Kineococcus endophyticus: one gene and its partner. The protein of the gene in region 2 binds, or shares a complex with, the protein of the main gene of each other region. Links are inferred from orthologs where the notes say so. Each region holds a gene or a part of one and is shown on either strand. Other genes may lie near its edges.

Region 1 (3,744 bases), on a different replicon or contig from region 2:
CGTCGCGGACAGGAACGTCCGCCAGGTCACCTGCTCGTCGTCGTCCAGCCAGCGCGTCGGGCCGGTCGCGGCGGACTCGGCCACAGCGTCGGCGGCGGGGACGCCGGCGACCGCGAGGTGGTGGGGGTGGGCGTCCTGCAGGGCGGAGACGGGTGGAGCCATGTACTGAGGGTAAGCAGAACGCTCAACTACCTGCGTCCGCCGATCGGTGGACGCCCACCCGTGCAGTCCTCACGGGTGGCGTCCCCGGACCGCGCGCGGAGGCTCGTGTCGGAGGTGGCGCCTAGGGTTGCCCCGTGGCATCCCGGACCCCCTCCTCCAGCGCGAAGACCCCGAGCGCGAAGACCCCGAGCGCGAAGACCGCGAGAGCGAAGACCCAGAGCGCGACGGGGACCGCGGCGTCCCCGCAACCGGTGCCCGCCCAGGGCAGCGGCGGCGCCCGTCGCAGCCGGACCTCCGCCAGCTCGGCGACGCGCTCGGTGGCCAGCGCCCGCGCGGCGGGCGACCGCCTCGTCGTCCGGGGTGCCCGCGAGCACAACCTCAAGAACGTCTCGGTCGACCTTCCCCGCGACAGCCTCGTCGTCTTCACCGGCCTGTCCGGCTCGGGCAAGAGCTCGCTGGCCTTCGACACGATCTTCGCCGAGGGCCAGCGCCGCTACGTGGAGTCGCTGTCGGCGTACGCCCGCCAGTTCCTCGGCCAGATGGACAAGCCCGACGTGGACTTCATCGAAGGCCTGTCGCCGGCGGTGTCGATCGACCAGAAGTCCACGTCGCGCAACCCCCGCTCGACGGTCGGCACGATCACCGAGGTCTACGACTACCTGCGCCTGCTCTTCGCGCGGGCGGGCACGCCGCACTGCCCCGTCTGCGGGGAGCCGGTCGGCCGCCAGACGCCGCAGCAGATCGTCGACCAACTGCTGGAGATGCCCGACGGGACGCGCTTCCAGCTGCTCGCCCCGGTCGTGCGCGAGCGCAAGGGCGAGTACGCGGAGCTGTTCCGCGAGCTGCAGGCCAAGGGCTTCGCCCGCGCCCGGGTCGACGGCGAGGTCGTCCCCCTGGACAACCCGCCGACGCTGCAGAAGCGCCTCAAGCACACCATCGAGGTCGTCGTCGACCGCCTCGTCGTCAAGGACGGCGTCAAGCGCCGCCTCACCGACTCCGTCGAGACGGCGCTGCTGCTGTCCTCGGGGCTGCTCGTGGCCGACCTCGTCGACGTCGAGGGCCCCGAGGGGGAGCGCCGCTTCTCCGAGAAGATGGCGTGCCCCAACGAGCACCCCCTGGAGCTGGACGAGATCGAGCCGCGCTCCTTCTCCTTCAACTCCCCGTTCGGGGCGTGCCCGGAGTGCACGGGCATCGGGACCCAGCTCGAGGTCGACCCCGAGCTCGTCGTGCCGGACGAGGACCTCTCCCTGGAGGAGGGGGCCATCGCGCCGTGGACGGCGGGGTCGGCCGACTACTTCGAGCGCCTCGTCACGGCGCTCGCCGCCGACCTGTCCTTCTCGACGACGACCCCGTGGCGGGCCCTGCCCAAGCGCGCCAAGGACGCCCTGCTGTACGGCAAGGACCACCAGGTCCACGTCCGCTACAAGAACCGGTGGGGCCGTGAGCGGTCGTACTCCACGGGCTTCGAGGGCGTCGTCGAGTTCGTCAAGCGCCGGCACGCCGAGACCGAGTCGGACTCCTCGAAGGAGCGGTACGAGGGGTACATGCGCGAGACGCCGTGCCCCGTGTGCCAGGGGGCGCGGCTCAAGCCCACCTCGCTGGCCGTGAAGATCGCCGGACGCTCGATCTCCGACATCTGCGCCCTGCCGATCGACGAGTGCTCGCGCTTCCTCGACACGATGGAGCTGTCGGCGCGGGCCAAGAAGATCGCGGGCCAGGTGCTCAAGGAGATCCAGGCGCGGCTCGGGTTCCTGCTCGACGTCGGTCTGGACTACCTGTCCCTGTCGCGCCCCTCGGGCACCCTGTCCGGCGGGGAGGCCCAGCGCATCCGGCTCGCGACGCAGATCGGCTCGGGGCTGGTGGGCGTGCTCTACGTGCTGGACGAGCCGTCGATCGGCCTGCACCAGCGCGACAACCGCCGGCTCATCGACACCCTGACGCGGCTGCGGGACCTCGGGAACACCCTCATCGTCGTCGAGCACGACGAGGACACCGTGCGCATCGCCGACTGGATCGTCGACTTCGGTCCCGGCGCGGGGGAGCGCGGCGGGGAGGTCGTGCACTCCGGCGACCTCGAGGGCCTGCTGACGAACCCGAAGTCGCTGACGGGCCAGTACCTCTCCGGCGCCCGGGCCATCGAGGTGCCCGCCCAGCGGCGCCCGCAGGACGGGCGCAAGCTCGTCGTCACCGGCGCCCGGCAGAACAACCTCAAGGACGTGACGGTCGAGTTCCCGCTCGGTCAGCTCGTCGCGGTGACGGGGGTGTCGGGGTCCGGGAAGTCGACGCTGGTCAACGACATCCTCTACACGGTGCTGGCCAACAAGCTCAACGGTGCCCGCCGGGTCCCCGGCCGGCACAAGTCGGTGGAGGGGCTGGAGCACCTCGACAAGGTCGTGCACGTCGACCAGAGCCCCATCGGCCGCACGCCGCGGTCGAACCCCGCCACGTACACGGGGGTCTTCGACCACATCCGCAAGCTGTTCGCCTCGGCACCGGAGTCGAAGCTGCGCGGCTACCAGCCGGGCCGCTTCTCCTTCAACATCAAGGGCGGCCGCTGCGAGGCGTGCGCGGGCGACGGCACGCTGAAGATCGAGATGAACTTCCTGCCGGACGTCTACGTCCCCTGCGAGGTGTGCCACGGGGCCCGGTACAACCGGGAGACCCTGGAGGTGCACTTCAAGGGCAAGACGATCGCCGAGGTCCTCGACATGCCGATCGAGGAGGCCGCCGACTTCTTCGCCGCGGTCCCGGCCATCTCCAGGTTCATGACGACCCTCACCGAGGTCGGCCTGGGCTACGTCCGGCTCGGGCAGCCGGCGACGACCCTGTCGGGCGGGGAGGCGCAGCGCGTGAAGCTGGCCTCGGAGCTGCAGCGGCGCTCCAACGGCCGCACGGTCTACGTCCTCGACGAGCCCACGACGGGCCTGCACTTCGAGGACATCCGCAAGCTCCTCGGCGTGGTTCAGGGCCTCGTCGACAAGGGCAACAGCGTGCTGGTCATCGAGCACAACCTCGACGTCATCAAGTCCGCGGACTGGCTCGTCGACATGGGGCCCGAGGGCGGCAACGGCGGCGGCACGGTCGTGTGCACCGGCACCCCGGAGGAGGTCGCGGCGGACCCGGCCAGCTACACGGGCCAGTTCCTCGCCGAGATCCTCCAGACCACCACGGCGACGGCGGGCACGCGGCGGCGTCGGGCGCGGGCCAGCTGAGGTCGCCGGCCCGGCGCCTCAGAACGGGGCGACGAGCTTGACCACCGACTCGACCACGACCCGGCTCGCCGAGCCGTCCCCGTAGGGGCTCGGCAGGGTCTGCAGCCGGGCTGGGTCGTCGGCCAGGGCGCGGCGGACGGCGGCGGCGAGCCGCAGTCCGCCGGGCACGAGAGTGGTGAAGGTGCCCAGGACCTCGGGACGCTCGGTCGCGCGGCGCACGAGCAGGGCCGGGCGCTTGAGGACGGAGGCCTCCTCGGCCGCGCCCTCCGCGTCCGAGACGAGCACGGCCGCTCGGTGCTGGACGACCGTCCTCTGCACGGGGTCCAGCGACCCCAGGACCGTGCACCGGTCCAGCAGGCCGCCGAACCCC
Region 2 (4,480 bases):
GCTGGATCCCGGCGACGTTGACGGTGCGGTCGGCGGAGACCAGGCCCTGGCCGAGGACCCCGTCGACCACGCCGAGGGCGTCGGGCAGCGGCTCCGTGAGCAGCGCGGCCGCGTGCGCGCCGCCGGCCACGGCCTGCAGCTGGGCGCCGGCCCACGGCACGTGGGTGGCCAGGCGGTACGGCAGCTGGGACGTGGCGCGGTCGGCGGCCGCCGCCTCGTCGGCGACGCGGGTGGCCCGCTCCCGGGCGCCGGACCAGTCCTCGGCCCGCACCTCACCCTCCAGGCGGGGCGCCTCGGCGGCGACGCGCTGCAGGGCGCGACCGGCCTGCACGCTCGCGACGGCCACGGCGGCCGCCCAGGCGAGCAGGAGCAGGAGCAGCAGGCCCAGCACGATGCGCAGGACGGGCGGGCGCCGCCGGGCCGGGGTGGGCGCGGGCTCGGTCAGGTGCTGCTCTGCGTTGCCGGACACGCCGCGACAGTAGCGACCGTGGGCCCCGTGCCCCGGGGCCTCGCCGTGACCGGGCTCGTGTCGGAGGGCGGTCGTAGGCTGGACGCACCGCCCGATCCGACCCCGGAGTGTTCGTGAGCCTCACCGGCCTGCTCGACGTCCTGCGCACCGAACCCGCCGTCCGCGCGGCCGTCCAGACCGCCCACGAGGGCGGCAGCAGCGCTCTGGACGTCGTCGCGCCGCTGGGTGTGCGCCCCGCGCTCGTGGCGGCCTTCGCCGCCGAGCGCCCCCTGCTCGTCGTCACCGCCACGGGGCGCGAGGCCGAGGACATGGCGACGTGGCTGCGCTGCTACCTCCCGCACGACCACGTGGCGGAGTTCCCGGCCTGGGAGACGCTGCCGCACGAGCGGCTCTCCCCGCGCAGCGACACGGTCGCCCAGCGCCTGTCGGTGCTGCGGCGCCTGGCCCACCCCTCGCCCGACGACCCGACGGCGGGGGAGGTGCGGGTGGTCGTGGCACCGGTGCGCGCCGTCCTGCAGCCGCTGGTGAAGGGCCTGGCCGACCTCGAGCCCGTCCGCCTGCGGCCGGGCGACGAGGTGGGCCTGGACGCCACCGTCGCGGCGCTCGCGGCCGCGGCCTACACGCGCGTGGACATGGTCGAGCGCCGCGGCGAGTTCGCCGTGCGCGGCGGCATCCTCGACGTCTTCCCGCCCACGCGCCCGCACCCGCTGCGGGTGGAGTTCTTCGGCGACGAGGTCGAGGAGGTCCGCTCCTTCTCGGTGGCCGACCAGCGCTCGCTGGAGAAGGAACCCGACGGCGTGTGGGCGCCCCCGTGCCGCGAGCTGCTGCTGACCGAGGAGGTGCGCGAGCGCGCCCGCGCCCTGCAGGCGACGCTGCCCGGCGCGGCCGACGTCCTGGCCAAGCTGGCCGAGGGCATCGCGGTCGAGGGCATGGAGTCGCTCGCGCCCGCCCTCGTCGACGGCATGGAACCGCTGCTGGACGTGCTGCCCGCCGGCACCCACGTCGTCCTGGCCGACCCGGAGAAGGTCCGCGCCCGTGCCCACGACCTGGTCGCGACGGGCGCGGAGTTCCTGGACGCCGCGTGGATGAACGCCGCCAACGGGGGCCAGACGCCCGTCGACCTCGGCGCCTCCTCGTTCGCCTCCCTGGCCGAGGTGCGCGCCCACGCCGAGGTGACGGGCCGGCCGTGGTGGTCCATCACCTCCCTGGTGGAGGACGAGGAGCTGCGCGACCTCGAGGACGTGCGCATCCTGCGCGTCAGGGCGCGGGACGTCGCCGGGTACCGGGGCGAGACGGAGAAGGCGCTGCACGAGCTGCGCGACCTGGCCTCCGCCGGCTGGCGCATCGTCGTGACGACCGAGGGCCAGGGGCCCGCCAAGCGCCTCGTGGAGATGCTCTCGGGCGAGGACGTCCCCGCCCGGCTCGTCGACGACCTCGTGGAGGAGCCCGCGCCCGCGGTCGTCACGGTGACGACCGCCAGCGTCGAGCACGGGTTCGTCGCCGAGGCCCTGAAGGCCGCGCTCGTCACCGAGTCGGACATCACCGGCGTGGGTGGGCAGTCGACGAAGGACATGCGGCGCATGGCCCCGCGCCGTCGCCGCAACGCCGTCGACCCGCTCTCGCTGCGCCCCGGCGACTTCGTCGTGCACGAGCAGCACGGCATCGGGCGGTTCGTCGAGATGGTCCAGCGCACCATCCAGGGCGCCACGCGCGAGTACCTCGTGCTGGAGTACGCCGCCAGCAAGCGCGGGCAGCCGGGGGACCGGTTGTTCGTGCCGACCGACACCCTGGACCAGGTCACCCGGTACACCGGGGGCGAGGCGCCGACGCTGTCGAAGATGGGCGGCTCGGACTGGGCCAAGACCAAGAGCAAGGCGCGCAAGGCGGTCAAGGAGATCGCCGGCGACCTCATCCGCCTGTACTCCGCGCGGATGGCGACCAAGGGGTACCAGTTCGGTGGCGACACCCCCTGGCAGCGCGAGCTGGAGGACGCCTTCCCCTACGTCGAGACGCCGGACCAGCTGGCCAGCATCGACGAGGTCAAGGCCGACATGATGAAGCCGATCCCGATGGACCGGCTGATCTGCGGTGACGTCGGGTACGGCAAGACGGAGATCGCCCTGCGCGCCGCGTTCAAGGCCGTCCAGGACGGCAAGCAGGTCGCCGTCCTCGTGCCCACGACGCTGCTCGTGCAGCAGCACTTCAAGACGTTCGCCGAGCGGTACGCGCAGTTCCCGGTGTCGGTCAAACCGCTGTCGCGGTTCACCCCCGGCGGGGACGCGAAGGAGACGATGGCCGGGCTCGCCGACGGTTCCGTCGACGTCGTCATCGGCACCCACCGCCTCATCTCCGGGGAGGTGAAGTTCAAGGACCTCGGTCTGGTGATCGTCGACGAGGAGCAGCGCTTCGGCGTCGAGCACAAGGAGGCGCTGAAGACGTTGCGCACCAACGTCGACGTGCTCGCCATGAGCGCCACGCCCATCCCGCGCACGCTGGAGATGGCGGTCACCGGGATCCGCGAGATGTCCACGCTCGCGACGCCGCCGGAGGAGCGTCACCCCGTCCTGACCTACGTGGGCGGCCAGGAGGAGAAGCAGGTCACCGCGGCGATCCGGCGCGAACTCCTGCGCGAGGGCCAGGTGTTCTACGTCCACAACCGCGTGTCCTCCATCGAGCGCACGGCGGCCCGCCTCAAGGAACTCGTCCCCGAGGCGCGCATCGCCACGGCGCACGGGCAGATGGGTGAGCACCGCCTCGAGCAGGTCGTCGTCGACTTCTGGGAGAAGCGCTTCGACGTGCTCGTCTGCACGACGATCGTCGAGACGGGCCTGGACATCTCCAACGCCAACACCCTCATCGTCGAGCGCGCCGACACCATGGGGCTGTCGCAGCTGCACCAGCTCCGCGGCCGCGTCGGGCGTGGTCGCGAACGGGCCTACGCCTACTTCCTGTTCCCGCCGGAGAAGCCCCTCACCGAGACCGCGCACGACCGGCTCGCGACCATCGCCCAGCACACCGACCTCGGCTCGGGCATGGCCGTCGCGATGAAGGACCTCGAGATCCGCGGCGCCGGGAACATGCTCGGCGGGGAGCAGTCGGGCCACATCGCCGGCGTCGGGTTCGACCTCTACATGCGGATGGTGGCCGACGCCGTCGCCGACGTGCGCAACAAGGTCCCCGGCGCGGCGAACGAGGACGCCGAACCCGAACCCACCGAGGTCAAGATCGAGCTGCCGGTCGACGCGCACCTGCCGCACGACTACGTGCCGTCCGAGCGGCTGCGGCTGGAGGCCTACCGGCGCCTGGCCGCCGCCGACTCCGCGCAGGACCTCGTCGAGCTGCACGCCGAGCTCGTCGACCGCTACGGCACTCCGCCGCAGCCGGTCCTCAACCTGCTGGAGGTCGCGAAGTTCCGCATCGCCGCCCGCCAGGGCGGACTGCGCGAGGTCGCGCTCATGGGCAAGCAGGTGCGGTTCGCGCCGGTCAGCCTGCCGGAGTCGCGGGAACTTCGCCTCAAGCGGCTCTACCCGGGGACGATCCTCAAACCCGCCCTCGACGTCGCCCTCGTGCCGGCCCCCATGACGGCGCGCATCGGCGGGAAACCGTTGCGCGACGCCGAGATGCTGTCGTGGGCGACGGAGTTCGTGAACGCCGTGCTGCTCGAGCAGTCCGCCTCCGTCGCGGCGGCGGGGGCGCGGTAGGCATCAGGGCAGGAGGGTTCTGAGATCGACGACGAGACTCGCGGGACCCACGTCGAGCGGGACGGCGGGGTCGCCGTCCCGCAGGACCCGGTCGGCGCGGAACACGCCGCTGTCGTCCAGCACGTGGACCGACAGCGTGCGCTCGCGAGGGTCGACGATCCAGTAGCGGGGCAGGCCGGAGGCGGCGTACTTGGTCATCTTGAGCAGGAGATCGTCGCGGCGGTTGGTGGCGAGCACCTCCACCACCAGTGCCGGGGTGCCGGTGAACCGCCGGTCGTCCGTCTCGTCCGCGCGGGCCCAGACGAGGACG

Evidence for each region.
Region 1: the proteins of mfd (region 2) and uvrA are in contact, whole or in part, in a crystal structure (PDB 4DFC), measured with the Escherichia coli proteins. The link is inferred for Kineococcus endophyticus from one-to-one orthologs.

The regions. Positions count from the first base shown.
Region 1 is NZ_JBFNQN010000013.1:120,804-124,547, forward strand. Bases 130-3,574 are described here. They hold uvrA (excinuclease ABC subunit UvrA), read left to right. Parts: upstream 130-479; coding sequence 480-3,374; downstream 3,375-3,574. Other genes in these bases: AB1207_RS18595 (MarR family winged helix-turn-helix transcriptional regulator), read right to left, coding at 130-162; AB1207_RS18605 (UDP-N-acetylglucosamine 2-epimerase), read right to left, coding at 3,393-3,574. Also shown: more of AB1207_RS18595, read right to left, coding at 1-129; more of AB1207_RS18605, read right to left, coding at 3,575-3,744. UniProt on the Escherichia coli protein: The UvrABC repair system catalyzes the recognition and processing of DNA lesions. UvrA is an ATPase and a DNA-binding protein. A damage recognition complex composed of 2 UvrA and 2 UvrB subunits scans DNA for abnormalities.
Region 2 is NZ_JBFNQN010000014.1:61,649-66,128, reverse strand. Bases 190-4,370 are described here. They hold mfd (transcription-repair coupling factor), read left to right. Parts: upstream 190-582; coding sequence 583-4,170; downstream 4,171-4,370. Other genes in these bases: AB1207_RS19145 (Uma2 family endonuclease), read right to left, coding at 4,174-4,370; AB1207_RS19155 (DUF4012 domain-containing protein), read right to left, coding at 190-469. Outside these bases: more of AB1207_RS19155, read right to left, coding at 1-189; more of AB1207_RS19145, read right to left, coding at 4,371-4,480. UniProt on the Escherichia coli protein: Couples transcription and DNA repair by recognizing RNA polymerase (RNAP) stalled at DNA lesions. Mediates ATP-dependent release of RNAP and its truncated transcript from the DNA, and recruitment of nucleotide excision repair machinery to the damaged site.